DNA from 4 places in the Halomonas terrestris genome. Region 2 is predicted to be linked to each of the others. Evidence: predicted binding sites of a transcription regulator. Region 2 holds the regulator's gene; each other region holds the start of a gene.

Region 1 (4,327 bases), on a different contig from region 2:
GGTCCGCACCGCCTCGTCCATGCCTTCGTAGAGGCCGGCCCGCAGGTTGTAGGCGGCGAATACCGGTTCGGCCTCACGGGCGTTGGCGATCTCCTCGTCGGAGAGGCCGATCAGGCGGATATCCCGGGTGGTGGCCAGGTTGAGGATCGAGCTGGTGGGCGGGCCCACGCTCCAGAAGCCGGCCTCGATGTCGCCGTCGCGGATGGCATCGGCGGTCTCGTTGAAGTTCAGCCGCTGGGGGGTGAAGTCATCGTAGCTGATGCCGTTGGCCTCGAGCAGGGCGCGGGCGTTGAGCTCGGTGCCGCTGCCCGGGGCGCCCACGGAAACACGCTTGCCCCTGAGGTCCTCCAGGGTGTGCACGTCGGAGTCGGCCAGGGTGACCAGCTGCACGGCGTTGGGGTAAATGGAAGCCAGGGCGCGAATGTTCTCCAGCTGGCGACCCTCGAAGTCTCCGGTGCCACTGTAGGCCTGGTAGACGGTATCGGCCAGGGCCAGGGCAGCATCGGAATCGCCGCGCCACACCAGGCCCATGTTCTCGACGGACGCGCCGGTCACCTCGGCCACCGCGCTGGCGCCCTCGATGTGGTTGTTGATCAACTCGGCCAGGCCACCGCCATAGGGGTAGTAGGTACCGCCGGTCCCGCCGGTGGCGATGGAGAGTTGCTGGGCCGCGGCCAGGGGGGCCGTGGCGATCAGCGAGGCGGCAACGGCATACTTGAAGGCTTTCATGTAACTCCTCCGGTCCTGGAACCAGGTTGTTGTGTGATTGTCGATGGCGCTCGGAAGCGCTGAACGCCTGACGGAAAACTAGCACGGTCGCAGCGTGAGAGGCCAATGGCACTATTTCTACGTTTTCAGATATTTTCTGCAATCTCCCCGTGCTCGCCCTCGCCAGCCCGGTCGACCGCCCGCCGCCCCGGAAGGGTCGGCAGGCTGCGCACATCGGTCCGAAGCGGCTCCCGGTACGCCCGCCATCCTGCACGCTCGGCCGCCTCCCCGCCGAATTCGGGTCAACCTGCCCATGACACCAAGGCATCAACGAATCCACACTGGCAAAATCGCCGAAGAGCCCCCATAGTGTGCTTGTCGAAATCGCCCACTGGAGCATCATGAGCACTGCACGTCATACCCAAAGCGCGGACCTTCTCGACCCCCCGCGAAGAAGCCCTGACCTCGATGTCAGGGACCTGGAACAACGTACACGCCTCATGCGCATCATCACCCGGCTGATCGCCGTGTCGGAGCTCGGCAGCCGCGAGATCGCACGCCGCGCCGGGTTGCCGATGCAGAAGATCAGCGACCTGCTGGCCGGCCGCCTCGAGCACCTTTCACTCGACGAGCTGCAGCTGCTGTATCGCTCCATCGACCCGCAGGCCACCACGCACTAGCGCTGGTCCTCGCGCCGGCACATCCCGACGCCCCGCCGACAGCGGGGCGTCGCGCGTTCGCCTCCCGGCACCGGCGCATGGCGCTCCTCCCCTTCCCCCCACTTTCCACTGCATTACAGCCAGTTGCGGACCAACATTAAGGCAATATTAAAAGCATGCTAACGATCTCTTGATCGACATCAAGATGCCATACCTTGGTCGCAGGTAGCCTCCCCGTATCACCACTTCACCTCGGCAGATCGTGTTCTGCCCGGATCCACGAAGGCCACCGGAGGCGCCATGGACCCCCTTCGCCGCTCCCTTCTCGGCCAGCTGGCCCGCCTCAGCGCGGGTGCCGCCCTGGTACCGCTCTCGAGCGTTGCCAGCGCCGGCATCAACAGCCAGCCGCCGCGCCGAGAAGGCGACCCCACCAAGCGCTACGGCATGCTCATCGACCTGCGCCAGTGCATCGGCTGCCAGGCCTGCACCGTGTCGTGCCATATCGAGAACGCCGCCCCCCTGGGCAAGTTCCGCACCACCGTCTCCCGGTACGAGGTCGAGCACCAGGAGACCGGCGAGCTCGCCACCTTCATGCTGCCGCGCCTGTGCAACCACTGCGAGAACCCGCCCTGCGTGCCGGTCTGCCCGGTACAGGCGACCTACCAGCAGCAGGACGGCATCGTGGTGGTGGACAGCGACCGCTGCGTGGGCTGCGCCTACTGCGTCAACGCCTGCCCCTACGACGCCCGCTTCATCAACGACAGGACCCAGACCGCCGACAAGTGCACCTTCTGCGCCCACCGCCTGGAAGCCGGCCTGCTGCCGGCCTGCGTGGAGAGCTGCGTGGGCGGCGCGCGGATCATCGGCGACATGCGCGACCCCGAGAGCCAGATCAGCCGCATGATCGCCGAGCACCGGGACGCGCTGATGGTGCTGCAGCCCGAAAAGAACACCCTGCCCCAGGTCTTCTACCTCGGCATGGACGAGCGCTTCATCACGCGCCCGCTCGCCGAGCCGGTGGCCCTGGAAGTCCTCGACCCCCACGGCAAGGAGATGGGTTATGAATTCCATGGCCATTGAGCTGCTCGCGCCCCGCTACGCCATCGCCTGGTACCCCTGGGCGGTGCAGTACTTCTTCCTGATCGCCCTCTCCTGGGCCACCCTGTGGCTGGCGGCCCCGGCGCTGGTGTTCGGCAGGCAGCGCTGGCTGCCCAGCGCTCGCCTGGCCATGCTGGCCTGCCTGACCACCACCCTGGTGGCGCCGGTGGCGCTGCTCGCCGACCTGCACCAGCCGCTGCGCTTCTGGCACTTCTACGCCTACGCCACCTCCAGCTCCTGGATGTCCATCGGCAGCCTGCTGCTGCCGCTCTACGTGGTGGGCGTGCTGCTGCTCGCCTGGCTGGCCTGGCGCCCCGCCCTGCAGGCCAACCGCCAGGCACCCGGCCTGCGAGGCCTGGTGGCCCGCCTGCTGTCGTTCGGTGACGCTCCAACCCCGCGCGCCCTGCTGGTCCTGGTGGGCCTCGCCACCCTGGCGCTCTCCGCCGGCATCATGCTCTACACCGGCGCCGAGCTGGCCATCGTCAAGGCGCGCCCGCTGTGGAACACCGTCTGGCTGCCGCCGATGCTGGTCACTACCGGCTTTATCGCCGCGGCCGGCCTGATCCTGGTGCTCAACCGGGTCAGCGGCCTGCGCGCCCCGGCCAGCAACGGCCAGATGCTCAAGGTGCTGCTGGGCGCCTGCGTGGTGGCCGGCCTCGTCGCCGGCAGCTGGTTCCTGGACGGCATCAACGCCAACGTCGGCTCGGTGGCCGCGGCCCTCGACTCGGTGCGCGCGAGCCCCTCCTGGCGCAGCACCGCCCTCTGGGGTGGGCTGACCGGGGTGGCCCTGTTCGGCGCGGTGCTCTACCTGCTCACCCGCCCCGCCGCCCGCCGCCCGGCCCTCTACGCCTGGGCCTGGGTGCTGGGCCTGGTGGCCATCCACATGGGCTGGATGTTCCGCTGGGTGGTGCTGATGGACGTGCAGCACGTGGCCCGCAACAGCGCCGGCTTCCACCACTACGGCATCCCCGCCGGCTCCTCCGGCCTCCTCGGCATCGTCGGCACCTTCGGCCTGTGGCTCGCCGCCGTGCTGGTGATCGACCTGCTGATCCCGTGGCGCCAGGCGCGCCAGGGCGGCAGCGCCGCCGACGTCTCACTCTCAGACAGCTCAGACAACTCAGACAGCACCGCACAGCCCGACGCCAAGCGCGCTGCACATACCACCGAAGGAGCGCCCAGCCATGGCTAAATCCCCCGTCGACACCTCACGCCGCCGCCTGCTCAAGGGCGCCGTCGCCGCCGGCGGTGCCGCCACCTTCGTCGCCGGCTACTCCGACCCCCTGGCCAGGATGGCCAAAGGCGTCACCGGCAGCGCCGGCGAGAAGCCGAAGGACCGCATCCACGGCAACTCCCTGGCCCCGGAGTACCGGGTCGATCTCGACACCGGCGAGCTGACCCTCAACCCGGACCAGCGCACCGCCTTCACCATCTGCTACGGCTGCACCACCCAGTGCGGCGTGCGGGTGCGCGTCGACAACAAGAGCGACCGGGTGCTGCGCGTCTCCGGCAACCCCTACCACCCGCTCTCCGCCGACGACCACCTGCCCATGCGCACCCCGGTAGCCGAGGCGCTGCGCCACGTCAGCGCCTTCGGCGGCCAGGGCCAGGTCAACCGCTCCACCGCCTGCGCCCGCGGCAACGCCATGATGAGCCAGCTGGAGAGCCCCTTCCGCATCGACCACTGCCTCAAGCGCGTGGGCGGGCGCGGCGAGCGCCGCTGGGAGAAGATCTCCTTCGAGCAGCTGATCGAGGAGATCTGCGAGGGCGGCGACCTGTTCGGCGAGGGCCACGTGGACGGCCTGCGCGCCATCCACGACCACGACACCCCGATCGACCCGGAGAACCCGGAGTACGGCCCCAGG
Region 2 (4,327 bases):
GGGACGAGCCGGGACCGGACGACACCGCCTGATGGACCCCACCGGACTCGGCCTGCCGCCGCTGCTCGCGGCCTTCGTCTTCGGCCTGCTCGGCGGCGCCCACTGCATCGGCATGTGCGGCGGCATCATGAGCGCCCTGACCTTCGCCGTGCCCCCCAGCATGCGCTCCCCGGCGCGGCTCTCCGGGCTGCTGCTGGGCTACAACCTGGGCCGCATCGCCAGCTACATGGTCGCCGGCGCCCTGGTGGCGAGCCTCGGTACCCTGCTCACCCTCACCCCGGCCACCCGTGTGGCACTGCAGCTGTTCGCCGCGGTCATGCTCATCCTGATGGCGCTCTATATCGCCGACTGGTGGAAGGGGCTGCTGCGGGTGGAGGCGGTCGGCCGGCGCCTGTGGCGGCACCTGGAGCCGGTGGGCCGGCGGCTGATGCCGGTGGTCAGGATCCCCCAGGCCGTGGCGCTGGGCGCCGTGTGGGGCTGGCTACCGTGCGGGCTGGTCTATTCGATGCTGGCCTGGAGCCTGGCCATGGCCGACCCGCTGCGGGGCGCCGCGCTGATGGGCGCCTTCGGCCTGGGCACCCTGCCGGCCCTGCTGGCCACCGGGCTGGCGGCCCGCCAGCTCGGCGGCCTGATCCGCCACCCAGCCACCCGCACCCTGGCCGCGCTCTCGATCATCGCCTTCGCCCTCTGGCAACTCTGGACCCTGCTGCCCGGCACCGGCCATGCCTGAGTGCCGCGAGGAACTCGACCTCGCTTGACCCAGCTCAACACGGGCATGGCGAGCCCCCGCTAACATGAAGCCACATCCACGATCCGGAGTGCCGTCATGTCCGCTCATGCGACGCGCGAGAACCGAGGGGGGTTCGCCTGGGACACGGCACTGCTGCGCCGCCATGACACCACCGGGCCGCGTTACACCTCCTATCCCGCGACTCCCAGCTTCCATGAAGCCTTCACCGCCGAGGACTTCACCACGGCCCTCGAGCGCAGCAACGACAATGGCCGGGCGCTGTCGCTCTACGTGCATGTCCCCTTCTGCCGCCAGACCTGCTTCTACTGCGCCTGCAACAGGATCATCACCAGGGATACGCGACTGGTCGAGCCCTACCTTTCGCGCCTCGACCGGGAAATGGTCCTCACCTCGCGCCATCTCGATACCTCGCGGGAGGTCCAGCAGCTGCACTGGGGGGGCGGCACCCCCACCTTCCTCACCCTCGACCAGATGAGCGACCTGTTCGATCGCCTCGATGCCCGTTTCGGGCTCTCGGGCTCGAGAGAGCGCGACTATGCCATCGAGATCGATCCCCGGGAGGCCGATGTCCTGACCCTTCGCCACCTGCAGGCACTGGGCTTCAACCGCATCAGCCTCGGGGTCCAGGACCTGGACCTCAGGGTTCAGCGCGCCGTCAACCGGATCCAGCCCCGGGTGCTGACCGAATCGCTGGTCGACGAGGCCGACCGCCTGGGCTTCCGCTCGCTCAATCTCGACCTGATCTATGGCCTCCCGCTGCAGACCCGCGACAGCTTCGCCGAGACCCTCGAGCAGGTGATCGCCATGGCCCCGGCCCGCCTCTCGGTGTTCAACTACGCCCACATGCCCGAGCGCTTCAAGCCCCAGCGCCGCATCCCGGCCGAGCAGCTTCCCGGGCCCGAGGAGAAGCTGGCGATGCTGTATACCACCATCGAGATGCTGACCTCGGCCGGCTATGTGCACATCGGCATGGATCACTTCGCCCGCCCCGATGACACCCTGGCCGTGGCCCAGCGCCAGGGCACCCTGCAGCGCAACTTCCAGGGCTACTCCAGCCACGCCCAGTGCGACCTGGTCGGGCTCGGCGTCTCGGCGATCAGCCGGGTCGATGATGTCTACGCCCAGAATCACCGGGCCCTCGCCCGCTACGAGGAGACCCTGGATACCGGCCACCTGGCCACCGCCCGCGGGTGGCGCCTGACATTCGATGACCGCCTGCGGCGTCACGCCATCGAGCGCCTGATGTGCGACATGACCCTCGATCTCGAGGCACTGGGCAGGACCTACGGGGTCGACGCGGAGGCCTGGCTGGCAGACGCACTGGTCCGGCTGGAAGCGGCCGAGAGGGACGGCCTGGTGGTTCGCACCGGTCCTCGGCTGCTCGTCACGCCGATCGGCCGGCTGCTGATCCGTCACATCGCCATGGCCTTCGATGCCCATCTGCCCGAGCAGCAGGCAACGGGATACTCCCGTATCCTGTGAGGAACGCCTCCCGCGAGGTGCGGACCTACCTCCAAAGGGATGCTTTGCCGCCAGGCGTTAATCCTCCATAATGGTGGCAGACTCACCATCACGGAGGAGAGCATGCCTGATACCGCGCCCGGCAGGCGGCGTTCCCTGCTGCACGAGACCCGCTGCCAGACCTGTAGCCTCAGTTCGCTCTGCCTTCCGCTGGCACTCGAGGTCCAGGACATGGACCAGTTCGATGCCATCATCCGGCGCCGTGCTCCCCTGAAGAAAGGCGAGGCCCTGTTCCGCCAGGACAGTGCCTTCACCAGCGTCTTTGCCGTACGTTCGGGCAGCCTCAAGCAGGTCACCACCGAGGGCAGCGGCGAGGACCAGCTGACCAACTTCTACCTGCCCAGCGAGCTGGTGGGGCTCGACGGCATCGACGAGGAGTGCTACCCCGGCACGGTGGTCGCGCTCGAGACCACTACCGTCTGCGAGATCCCCTTCGACCGCCTCGACATGCTCTCCGAGGAGTTGCCGGAACTGCGCGCGCAGCTCTACCGCAGCATGAGCAAGGAGATGCGCGACGACCGCCGGATGATGCGGCTGCTGTCGCGCAAGACCGCCGACCAGCGCCTGGCGACCTTCTTCGCCGGCCTCTCCGACCGCTTCCGCCGCCGCGGCTATTCCCCCTACAGCTTCCGCCTCTCCATGTCCCGGGCCGATATCGGCAACTATCTGGGGCTGGCCGTGGAGACCGTGAGCCGTATCCTCGGCCGCTTCCATTCCCAGGGGCTGGTGGCCGTGTCCGGCCGCGAAGTGAACATCCTCGACCTCGAGGCCCTGGCCCGGGTCGCCGAGGAGGAAGGCGCCCGCTGAAGCGCTGCGCCCCAGCTGCAAACTGTTGATCAGCCTGGCAATATTCCGACACAGAAAACCCCACGCTCTCGAGGGCAGTGGGGTTTTCTTATGGCTTAACGCTTAAGGCTTACGGCTACTCGTTGAGGATATCGATCCGGTCGGCCTGCATCCGGGCCTGCTTCTCCTCCAGGCCGGCGAAGTCGAACAGCTCGCGGTCGGCGAGCTGGGAGGGCGCCACGTTGGTCACCGCCCTGAACATGTTTTCCAGGCGCCCGGGGTGCTTCTCTTCCCACTCGGCGAGCATCTCCTTGACCACCTGGCGCTGCAGGTTGGGCTGGGAGCCGCACAGGTTGCAGGGAATGATGGGGAAGGCCATCAGCCTCGAGAACTCGGCGATGTCCGCCTCCCGGCAGTAGGCCAGGGGGCGGATGACGATGTTCCGGCCATCGTCGGAGAGCAGCTTGGGAGGCATCGCCTTGAGGCTGCCGCCGAAGAACATGTTGAGGAACAGCGTCTCGAGGATGTCCTCGCGGTGGTGGCCCAGGGCGATCTTGGTGGCGCCGATCTCCTCGGCGAAGCCGTAGAGGGAACCACGCCGCAGCCGCGAGCAGAGCGCACAGGTGGTCTTGCCCTCGGGGGTCTTCTCCTTCACCACCGAGTAGGTGTCCCGCTCCAGGATATGGTACTCGACGCCCAGCTCGTCCAGGTACTCCGGCAGTACATGCTCGGGGAAGCCGGGCTGCTTCTGGTCGAGGTTGACCGCCACCAGGGAGAAGTTGACCGGCGCGTTGCGCTGCAGGCTGCGCAGGATCTCGAGCATGGTGTAGCTGTCCTTGCCGCCCGACAGGCAGACCATCACGCGGTCGCCCTCATGGATCATCCCGTAGTCGATGATCGCATTGCCCACCTGGCGCCGCAGCCGCTTCTGCAGCTTGTTGAACTCGCGCCTGCCCTTCGCGTCGAGGGCGTCGAGAGGGGGGGTATCGCCATCCGTGACGGAGGCGTCAGCGGGGCTGGGATCGAAGATCACGGCATCTTGCATGGTCGGGGCACTGCCAGAGCGGCTGGGAAATGACGGGAGCCTATCCTACCACTGCCGCCGCCGGCTGGCGACGGAATGCCCCGGATCGCGCTGGCCTCAGGAGGATCGCTTCGCCAGCATGGCCCCCCGCTCCAGGCGCAGGTACATGAGCGCCGTGGTCACGGCGTCCCCCAGGGCGGTATGGCGCCCCATCACCGGTACGCCCAGGGCCTCGGCCACCTTCT
Region 3 (4,327 bases), on a different contig from region 2:
GGCGTAGGCGCTGTCGGGGTAGAGCCGGACCAGTTCGCTGAAGTCGGTGTAGGCGTCTCGCGAGGCGCCCAGGTCACGCTTGGAGATATCGATCAGGCGCAGCCGCTCGAGGCTGAAGCGGCCGGCCTGCCAGGCGGCCAGGCCGCGCATGTAGAGCGCGTAGTCGGCCTGGGGATGGCTGGGGTGCAGGCGAATGAAGCGACTGGCGGCGGCGCGGGTGGCCTCCCAGTCGTTGGTCTCGTAGTAGGCGTAGATCAGCTCCAGCTGGGCCTGCTCGGCGTGGTTGCCGAACGGGAAGCGGGTGTCGATGGCCTCCAGCCGGGAGATCGCCGTGGGATAGCGGCCACGATCCAGGGCGTCACGTGCCTCTTCGTAGAGTTCGCGTTCGGCGATGCCGGCAAACTCGTCTTCCTCTTCCTGGGTACCGTTGCTGGCACAGCCTGCGAGCAGGGCGGTGGCCAACACCAGGGCCGCAAGGCGTGCAGGGGTGGTGAAAACGCGCATCGTGATCCTCGTATCAAACAACCCGGTTTGGCCGTGGTAGAATCGGCCGCAAGCTCGCTCACTATAAAGCACCGCGCGGCAAAACGCAGTCATCCTGCACCACTTGCGTCATCCCATCCGACTCCTGCACACGGGCCTCTCTCTCGCTCATGCCCAAGACTCTGGAAGTACAGCAGCGCGTTCCCGATGCCATGGCCGGCCTGCGCCTCGACCAGGCCGCCGCCGAACTCTTCGCCGACTTCTCCCGGGAGCGCCTCAAGGGCTGGATCAAGGCCGGGGCCCTGACGGTCGACGGCAGCCCGGCAAGGCCCAGGGACAAGGTCCATGGTGGCGAGCAGCTGTACCTGCTGGCCGAGATCGAGGACGACACCCGCTTCGAGCCCGAGGACATTCCGCTGGAGGTGGTCTTCGAGGACGACGAGGTGCTGGTCATCGACAAGCCGGCGGGGCTGGTGGTCCACCCGGCCGCCGGCAATCCCGACGGCACCCTGCTCAATGCGCTGCTGCACCACTGTCCGGCGCTGGCCGGCGTGCCGCGGGCGGGTATCGTCCACCGTCTCGACAAGGACACCACCGGGCTGATGGTGGTGGCCAAGACCCTGGCCGCCCAGACCTCGCTGGTCGAGCAGCTCCAGGCGCGCACGGTCTCCCGCGAGTACGATGCCGTGTCGGTCGGGGTGATGACCGCCGGCGGCACCCTGGATGCGCCCATCGGCCGCCACCCGCGCGATCGCAAGCGCCAGGCGGTGAATGCCTCCGGCAAGCCGGCGGTGACCCACTACCGGGTGGTGGAGCGCTTCCGCGCCCATACCCATGTGCGCTGCCGGCTGGAGACCGGCCGTACCCACCAGATCCGCGTGCACCTGGCACACCTGCGCTTTCCCCTGGTGGGCGATCCCGTCTACGGCGGGCGGCTCAAGCTGCCGCCGGGCGCCTCCGAGGAGCTCAAGACGCTGCTGCGCGAGTTTCCCCGCCAGGCCCTGCATGCCCGCAAGCTGGCCTTCGTGCATCCGGCCAGCGGCGAGCGGATGGCCTTTCGTGCGCCGCTGCCGGATGACATGCTGATGCTGCTCGACTACCTCCGCGACGACGTCGAGACCATGCGTTGAGGACCCCGCAATGAGCGATGCCCCGGACCTGCGTCCGACCCTGATCCTGCCCGACTGGCCGGCTCCCGCCACCGTGGGTGCCTTCGTCACCACCCGCGAGACGGGGCCGAGCCAGGGGGACTTCGCCGCCTTCAACCCGGCCGAGCATGTCGGCGACAACGCGGCCCACGTGGCCCTGTGCCGGCGGCTGCTGCAGAAGGAACTCAAGGACGAGCGGCCGCTGCTGTGGCTGAACCAGGTGCATGGCGCGCGAGTGCAGCAACGCTACGCGGCCGAGCCACCCGAGGCCGACGCCGCGGTGGCCTTCGACCAGGGCCATGCCTGCGTGGTGCTCACCGCCGATTGCCTGCCGGTGTTCTTCTGCGACCGCCGTGGCCAGCGCGTTGGGGTGGCCCATGCCGGCTGGCGCGGACTGGCCGGGGGCGTGCTCGAGGCCTCGGTGGCGGCGCTGGGCGTGCCGCCGGAAGAGTTGCTGGCCTGGCTGGGTCCGGCGATCTCCAACGCCCAGTTCGAGGTGGGCCCCGAGGTGCAGCAGGCCTTCGTCGGCGTGCATCCGGAGACCACCGAGGCCTTCGAGCCGAGCCCCTACCGCCTCGGCCACTACATGGGCGACCTCTACAAGCTGGCGCGCCTGCGCCTCGAACGGCTCGGGGTCTCGCACATCAGCGGTGGGCATTTCTGTACCGCCTGCGAGTCGCGCTTCTACTCCCATCGCCGCGACGACGGCCGGACCGGCCGCATGGCCAGCGTGATCTGGCTCCGCTGACCCCTTCGGGGAGCCGGAAGCTCCAAGCTTCAAGCGGTAAGAAAACCCTTGTTGAAAGGGCTGGTGGCTGCAAGCCGGCTTACGGCTTACGGCTTTGACTTGCGTCAACCCGATACCCGCTTCCTCTGGCCGCCGACTTGAAAGCGGCCCATCCTGACTCCATTGAGTGTGTCAAGACGAATCGACAGGGACGAGCGGCGTGTCCGAACGCGTCGCCACCCCGATGGAGGAAAAAGCGAATGCGTTTCGACAAGTTCACCGCCAAGCTGCAGAACGCCGTGGCCGATGCCCAGTCCCTGGCCGTGGGGCGCGGACACAACCAGCTCGAGCCCGGCCACCTGCTGCTGGCGCTGCTCGAGGCCACCGACACCGGCGTGAAGGCGCTGGTGCAGAAGGCCGGCGGCGATGCCGCCCGGCTGCGCGATGGCCTGGCGGGTCACCTCGACGACCTGCCCAGGGTCGCCCAGTTCGACGGCGAGGTGCAGCCCTCCCGCGACCTGATCAAGCTGTTCAACCTCACCGACCGCGAGGCCCAGAAGCGCGGCGACCAGTACATCGCCAGCGAGCTGGTGCTGCTGGCCGCGCTGGAGATGGGCCATGCGGTGACCAAGCTGCTGACCCAGGCCGGTGTGACCCGCAAGGCGCTGGAGACCGCCGTCGAGAGCGTGCGCGGCGGCGAGAGGGTCGAGGATCCCAACGCCGAGGACCAGCGCGAGGCGCTTGAGAAGTACACCCTGGACCTCAACGAGCGGGCGGCCAGCGGCAAGATCGACCCGGTGATCGGCCGCGACGACGAGATCCGCCGTACCATCCAGGTGCTGCAGCGGCGCACCAAGAACAACCCGGTGCTGATCGGCGAGCCCGGCGTGGGCAAGACCGCCATCGTCGAGGGCCTGGCCCAGCGCATCGTCGACGGCGAGGTGCCGGAAGGGCTCAAGGACAAGCGGGTGCTCTCGCTGGACATGGGCGCGCTGCTGGCCGGGGCCAAGTTCCGCGGCGAGTTCGAGGAGCGCCTCAAGTCGGTGCTCAAGGAGCTGGCCCAGGAGGAGGGCCGGGTGATCCTGTTCATCGACGAGCTGCATACCATGGTCGGCGCCGGCAAGGCCGAGGGCTCCATGGACGCCGGCAACATGCTCAAGCCGGCGCTGGCCCGCGGCGAGCTGCACTGCGTGGGCGCCACCACGCTCGACGAGTACCGCAAGTACATCGAGAAGGACGCCGCCCTGGAGCGCCGCTTCCAGAAGGTGCTGGTGGACGAGCCCTCCGAGGAGGACACCGTGGCGATCCTGCGCGGCCTCAAGGAGCGCTACGAGGTGCACCACGGCGTCGACATCACCGACGGGGCGATCATCGCCGCGGCCAAGCTGTCGACCCGCTACATCACCGACCGCCAGCTGCCCGACAAGGCCATCGACCTGATCGACGAGGCCTCCTCGCGCATCCGCATGGAGCTCGACTCCAAGCCCGAGGAGATGGACCGCCTCGACCGCCGGCTGATCCAGTTGAAGATGGAGCGCGAGCACCTCAAGAAGGAGACCGACGAGGCCTCGAGGAAGCGCCTCGAGAGCCTCGAGGAGCAGATCGGCGAGCTCGAGCGCGAGTACGCCGACCTCGACGAGATCTGGAAGGCCGAGAAGGCCAGCATCCAGGGCGCGGCCCAGTTCAAGGATGCGCTCGACAAGGCCCGCATCGACCTGGAGCAGGCGCGTCGCCAGGGCGACCTGGGGCGCATGTCCGAGATCCAGTACGGGGTGATTCCCGACCTGGAGAAGAAGATCGCCGAGGCCGGCGAGGCCGAGGCCGATACCTCCAAGCACCAGCTGCTGCGCTCCAACGTCACCGAGGAGGAGATCGCCGAGGTGGTCTCGCGCTGGACCGGCATCCCGGTGGCCAAGATGCTCGAGGGCGAGCGTGACAAGCTGCTGCGCATGGAGGAGGCGTTGCACGA
Region 4 (4,327 bases), on a different contig from region 2:
CGTGGTCCCCGAGCCGCTCCAGCGTGGCGATCAGCCGGCCGCAGATGGCGTCCAGCTTCTGCTGCTGGTTGTCGCCGGCCAGGCTGCCGTCGTCGTCGAAGGCCTCCCTGGCCCTGGCCACGGCGAGCTGGTCCGGCAGTACCGTCACGCCGATATTGCTCAGCAACTGGCGGATCAGCGCCAGGCTGCGAATGCCGCCGAGCCCGCCGGGAGAGGCGGATAGCACCGCGGCGACCCGGCCCTGGAACAGCTTGAGCCCGCTGTCGCCGTCATGGGGGCGGGTGAGCCAGTCGATGGTGTTCTTGAGCAGCGGCGTGATGAAGCCGTTGTACTCCGGCGAGGCGATCAGCAGCCCCTGGTGCTCCGCCAGCAGCCGGCGCAGCGCCAGGGCGTTCTCGGGCAGGCCGCTCTCGGCTTCCAGGTCGCCGTCGTAGAGCGGCATCGGGTAGTCGCGCAGGTCGATGAAGGTGGGCTCGCCACCCAGCGCCTCGATGCGGTCGGCGGCCAGGCGGGCCAGCTGCTTGTTGAAGGAGTCTTCCCGGGCGCTGCCGGCGAAGACCAGGATGCGGGGCGGGGTGGTGCGGTCGATCATGTCCCGGGGCTCCATGGATGAGTGCCTCCTTCGTTCACCTACTACCCTGCAAGGGTGGCCGCCAATGCCCGTCGGCGCCAGAGGCCGCTGTCGCCATGGTCCGGCGCACCGTCACCGGCGTGATCCCCCCGGGGCGGGCCAGCTGCCTGGCCGGGACTCGGCCTGCCACATCGCCATGGGGCGCCATCGCCCGATGATCCCCGCTACCAGGCCAGCCGGCGCAGCTGAGGTTCCGGCTCGCCGCTGCTCATGGAGTTTTCTCATGAACCTGTATGCAAGGCTTGTGCGGTGCCAGTCAGAGGGAAAACCGATTCGCGTGGGGCTGATCGGTTCCGGGAAGTTCGGTTCCATGTTCCTGGCGCAGGTGCGCATGACGCCGGGAATGCACCTGATGGGTATCGCCGACCTCTCCCTGGAGCGTGCCCGGGCCGCCCTGGCCAATACCGGCTGGGATGTCGACGCCGTGGTCACCCGCTCGTTCGATGAGGCGGCGAGGAGTGGCAGGACCTGCCTGACCGAGGATGCCGAGTCGCTGATCAGGGCGGATGGCCTGGACGTGGTGATCGATTCGACGGGCAGCCCGACGGCGGGCATCCGGCATGCGCTGCTGGCCGCCGAGCACGGTCGCCATCTGGTCATGGTGAACGTCGAGGCCGATGTGCTGGCCGGCGCCTACCTGGTCGAGAAGTTCGACCGGGCCGGCCTGGTCTACTCCATGGCCTACGGCGACCAGCCGGCGCTGGTGTGCGAGATGATCGACTGGGCCAGGACCTGCGGGTTCCGCGTGGTGGCCGCCGGCAAGGGCACGAAGTACCTGCCCGGCTACTCCGCCTCGACCCCCGACACCGTCTGGGACCACTATGGGCTGACCCCCGAGGAGGCCGCCCGGGGTGGCATGAACCCGCAGATGTTCAACTCCTTCCTGGATGGCACCAAGTCCGCCATCGAGATGGCGGCGATCTCCAACGCCGCGGGGCTCAGGGCGCCGAAGGAGGGCCTGATGTTCCCGCCGGTGGGGGTGCAGGACCTCGCCGACATCCTCAAGCCGGCGGCCGATGGCGGGCTCCTGGAGCAGGCGGGCATGGTCGAGGTGATCTCCAGCGAGGAGCGTGATGGTCGCCATGTGGTCGGCGATCTGCGTTGGGGCGTCTATGTGACCTTCGAGGCGGCGGAGGATGCCGGCGCCGGTGCCGACTACGTGCGGCGTTGCTTCCGTGAGTACCAGGTCTCCACTGACCGTAGCGGGCGCTACGGGGCCCTGTATCGGCCCTCGCACCTGATCGGCCTGGAGCTGGGGGTGTCCGTGGCCAATGCGGCCCTGCGCGGCGAGCCGACCGGAACGCCGATGGCATTCATCTCCGATGTCGTGGCCGTCGCCAAGCGGGCGCTGGCCCCCGGCGACCTGCTCGATGGGGAGGGCGGCTACACGGTGTGGGGGCGTCTGGCCCGGGCCGAGGATTCGCTGGCCATGCGCGGGCTGCCGATCGGCCTGGCCCACGGGCTGCGGATGAGGCGTCACGTGCCGGCAGGCCAGATGGTGAGCTGGGATGACATCGAACCGGTGGACAACCAGGCCGTGCGAATCCGCCAGGAGATGGAGGCCAAGGCTCGGGACACGCCACCGGTGAGTTGAGTGTCGCCACCGGCCCCTCCCGATCACTGGCCGGGGAGGCCACCCGATGGTCGATACCATGGGCACCATGCTGATCTGTATCAAGCCGGCGGGCAGCAACTGGACTAGGCTTGTCAATACGGCCAGCACTCCTGAACGAGTGCCCGTCGGTCTGCCAGCCTCGGGCCAATGCCCCGGGCCGCGTTTCCCGTCATGCTCATCAGGAGTCATCATCATGGCCAAGAAAGCCGCCAGGAAGGCCTCGCCCGGGACCATTGATGTACCGTCCGAGACCGGTTCGCATGGCGTCACCCCGTTCCGGGACGTCGATCGTCTGTTCGACAGCTTGTTCGACCGTGGCTGGATGTCGCCGATGCGCTGGGAGCACCCCTTCTGGGAGCGTTTCGGCGCGCTCGAGAAGCACGCCCCCCGGGTCGATGTCATCAACCGGGATGGTGAGGTGGTGGTGCGAGCCGAGCTCCCCGGCTTCGAGCGTGAGGAGCTCGATGTCTCGGTGACCGACAGCAGCGTGACGATCAAGGGCGAACGCCACGAGGAGAGCCAGCAGGAGGAGGGCGAATATTTCCGCTCCGAGATCTCCCACGGCGCCTTCTCGCGCACGGTGACCCTGCCCTGCGAGATCGATGCCGACAAGGCCGGGGCGAGCTTCCGCAACGGGGTTCTCGAGCTGACCCTGCCCAAGCTCAAGCAGGCCAATCGCCGCAAGCTCGAGGTGAAGTAGCCCTTGCGGATTCGTAGCGGCAGTGGAGCCCTGCCGCCGGCGTCACAGCCTGAGGAATGACCATGGAAACGACCTGGGTGGTAATCGCCGATCAGACCCGTGCGCGCATCTTCGCGATGCCTCGCCCGAGGGCAGCACTGGAGGAGCTCGACGACCTCGTCAACCCCGAGGGGCGCCTGCACGATCAGGATCTCAACAGCGACAGGCCCGGCCGCGCCTTCGACAGCAAGGGGCTGGGGCGCCATGCCATGGGCAAGCACCACTCGCCGAAGGAGCAGGAGGCCATCCGTTTCGCCCATGCGATCGGCGAGCACCTCGCCGAGGGCCTGCAGCGGGGCGACTTCGGGCAGCTCGTGGTCAGCGCACCGCCGCGCTTCCTCGGCCTGCTGCGTGAGGCGCTGCCCGAAGGGGTCGTGAACCGTATCGTGCTCGACCTGGACAAGGACCTGGTCGGCCTCAGCGCCGGGGATGTCGGCGCCTACCTGTCGGCGCGACTGCCGGAGGTCATGCCGATTCCCGGGAGGTAGCTGTCGCGCTTGATGCCTGCCCTGTCTCTGCGCTTGTGTCGTCGAGAAGCCTCGATGGGTCGTGGGGGGTGACGAATGGACATGTACATGCGGGCTGCCCTGGAGGAGGCCCGCCAGGGCCTCGCCGAAGGGGGCATTCCCGTCGGTGCGGTGTTGGTGCATCGGGGGGTGATCATCGGCCGTGGCCGCAACCGGCGGATCCAGCTGGGCAGTACGGTGCTGCACGGCGAGATGGATGCGCTCGACAATGCCGGGCGCCAGCCGGCGTCGAACTACCGAGAGAGCATCCTCTATACCACGCTCTCGCCCTGCCCGATGTGCAGCGGGGCGATACTGCTCTATGGCATCCCCAGGGTGGTGATCGGGGAGAATCGTAACTTCCTCGGCGAGGAGGCGCTGCTGCGTTCGCGCGGCGTCGAGCTGGAGGTGCTCCAGGCGCCCGAATGCATTGCCCTGATGGAGGGCTTCATCGAGGAGTCGCCGGTGCTATGGAACGAGGATATCGGCGAATAACCCCGGTCCGGGCGGAGCGTCTCCCCTGGACGGTGTGGCTGTTGCTCTGGGTGTGGCTGGCCTGGCTGCTGCCGGGGCCGGCCATCGCCCAGGACGACTGGCTGCGCGACAGCTGGCGGGAAGTGATTGCCGGAACCCCCTTGGACGAGCCTCTGCAGGTCGACTCGCAATCGCGCAGTCACTCGGTGAGCGGTAGCGTCCATGCCCGGCTCCACCACCCGTTCGAGCGGCTCGCGGAGGAGCTGGCCTCGGCCGAGGCCTGGTGCGAGATCCTCTTCCTGCACGTGAACATCAAGGGCTGCCTCGTCGAGGAGGAGGACAGGGTCCTCGGCACCGGCCTG

The links. Region 2 encodes FNR, which switches genes on or off when oxygen is low (the NO sensors DNR and NnrR bind a similar motif). Its sites were predicted from a motif close to TTGATNTANATCAA; they were not measured.
Region 1: a site for FNR is predicted at 1,558-1,571, ahead of dsrO (sulfate reduction electron transfer complex DsrMKJOP subunit DsrO). Genes of this name have one in related genera too.
Region 3: a site for FNR is predicted at 2,474-2,487, ahead of clpB (ATP-dependent chaperone ClpB). Genes of this name have one in related genera too.
Region 4: a site for FNR is predicted at 2,296-2,309, ahead of ACOMD9_RS09775 (Hsp20/alpha crystallin family protein). Genes of this name have one in related genera too.

Annotation. Positions count from the first base shown of each region.
Region 1 covers NZ_JBMHFZ010000003.1:212,484-216,810, reverse strand. Annotated here, with positions in the region: gene ACOMD9_RS05110 (TAXI family TRAP transporter solute-binding subunit) at 1-729, opposite strand, end outside; gene ACOMD9_RS05105 (XRE family transcriptional regulator) at 1,110-1,388, shown strand; gene dsrO (sulfate reduction electron transfer complex DsrMKJOP subunit DsrO) at 1,668-2,447, shown strand; gene nrfD (NrfD/PsrC family molybdoenzyme membrane anchor subunit) at 2,428-3,654, shown strand; gene ACOMD9_RS05090 (molybdopterin dinucleotide binding domain-containing protein) at 3,647-4,327, shown strand, end outside.
Region 2 covers NZ_JBMHFZ010000012.1:38,874-43,200, reverse strand. Annotated here, with positions in the region: gene ccoS (cbb3-type cytochrome oxidase assembly protein CcoS) at 1-32, shown strand, start outside; gene ACOMD9_RS12570 (sulfite exporter TauE/SafE family protein) at 32-730, shown strand; gene hemN (oxygen-independent coproporphyrinogen III oxidase) at 827-2,233, shown strand; gene fnr (fumarate/nitrate reduction transcriptional regulator Fnr) at 2,336-3,079, shown strand; gene ttcA (tRNA 2-thiocytidine(32) synthetase TtcA) at 3,195-4,103, opposite strand; gene ACOMD9_RS12550 (3'-5' exonuclease) at 4,200-4,327, opposite strand, start outside.
Region 3 covers NZ_JBMHFZ010000020.1:7,038-11,364, reverse strand. Annotated here, with positions in the region: gene ACOMD9_RS16610 (outer membrane protein assembly factor BamD) at 1-504, opposite strand, end outside; gene rluD (23S rRNA pseudouridine(1911/1915/1917) synthase RluD) at 654-1,613, shown strand; gene pgeF (peptidoglycan editing factor PgeF) at 1,624-2,379, shown strand; gene clpB (ATP-dependent chaperone ClpB) at 2,619-4,327, shown strand, end outside.
Region 4 covers NZ_JBMHFZ010000008.1:46,495-50,821, forward strand. Annotated here, with positions in the region: gene ACOMD9_RS09765 (NADPH-dependent FMN reductase) at 1-592, opposite strand, end outside; gene ACOMD9_RS09770 (NAD(P)H-dependent oxidoreductase) at 942-2,225, shown strand; gene ACOMD9_RS09775 (Hsp20/alpha crystallin family protein) at 2,440-2,946, shown strand; gene ACOMD9_RS09780 (host attachment protein) at 3,009-3,473, shown strand; gene ACOMD9_RS09785 (nucleoside deaminase) at 3,561-3,986, shown strand; gene ACOMD9_RS09790 (hypothetical protein) at 3,962-4,327, shown strand, end outside.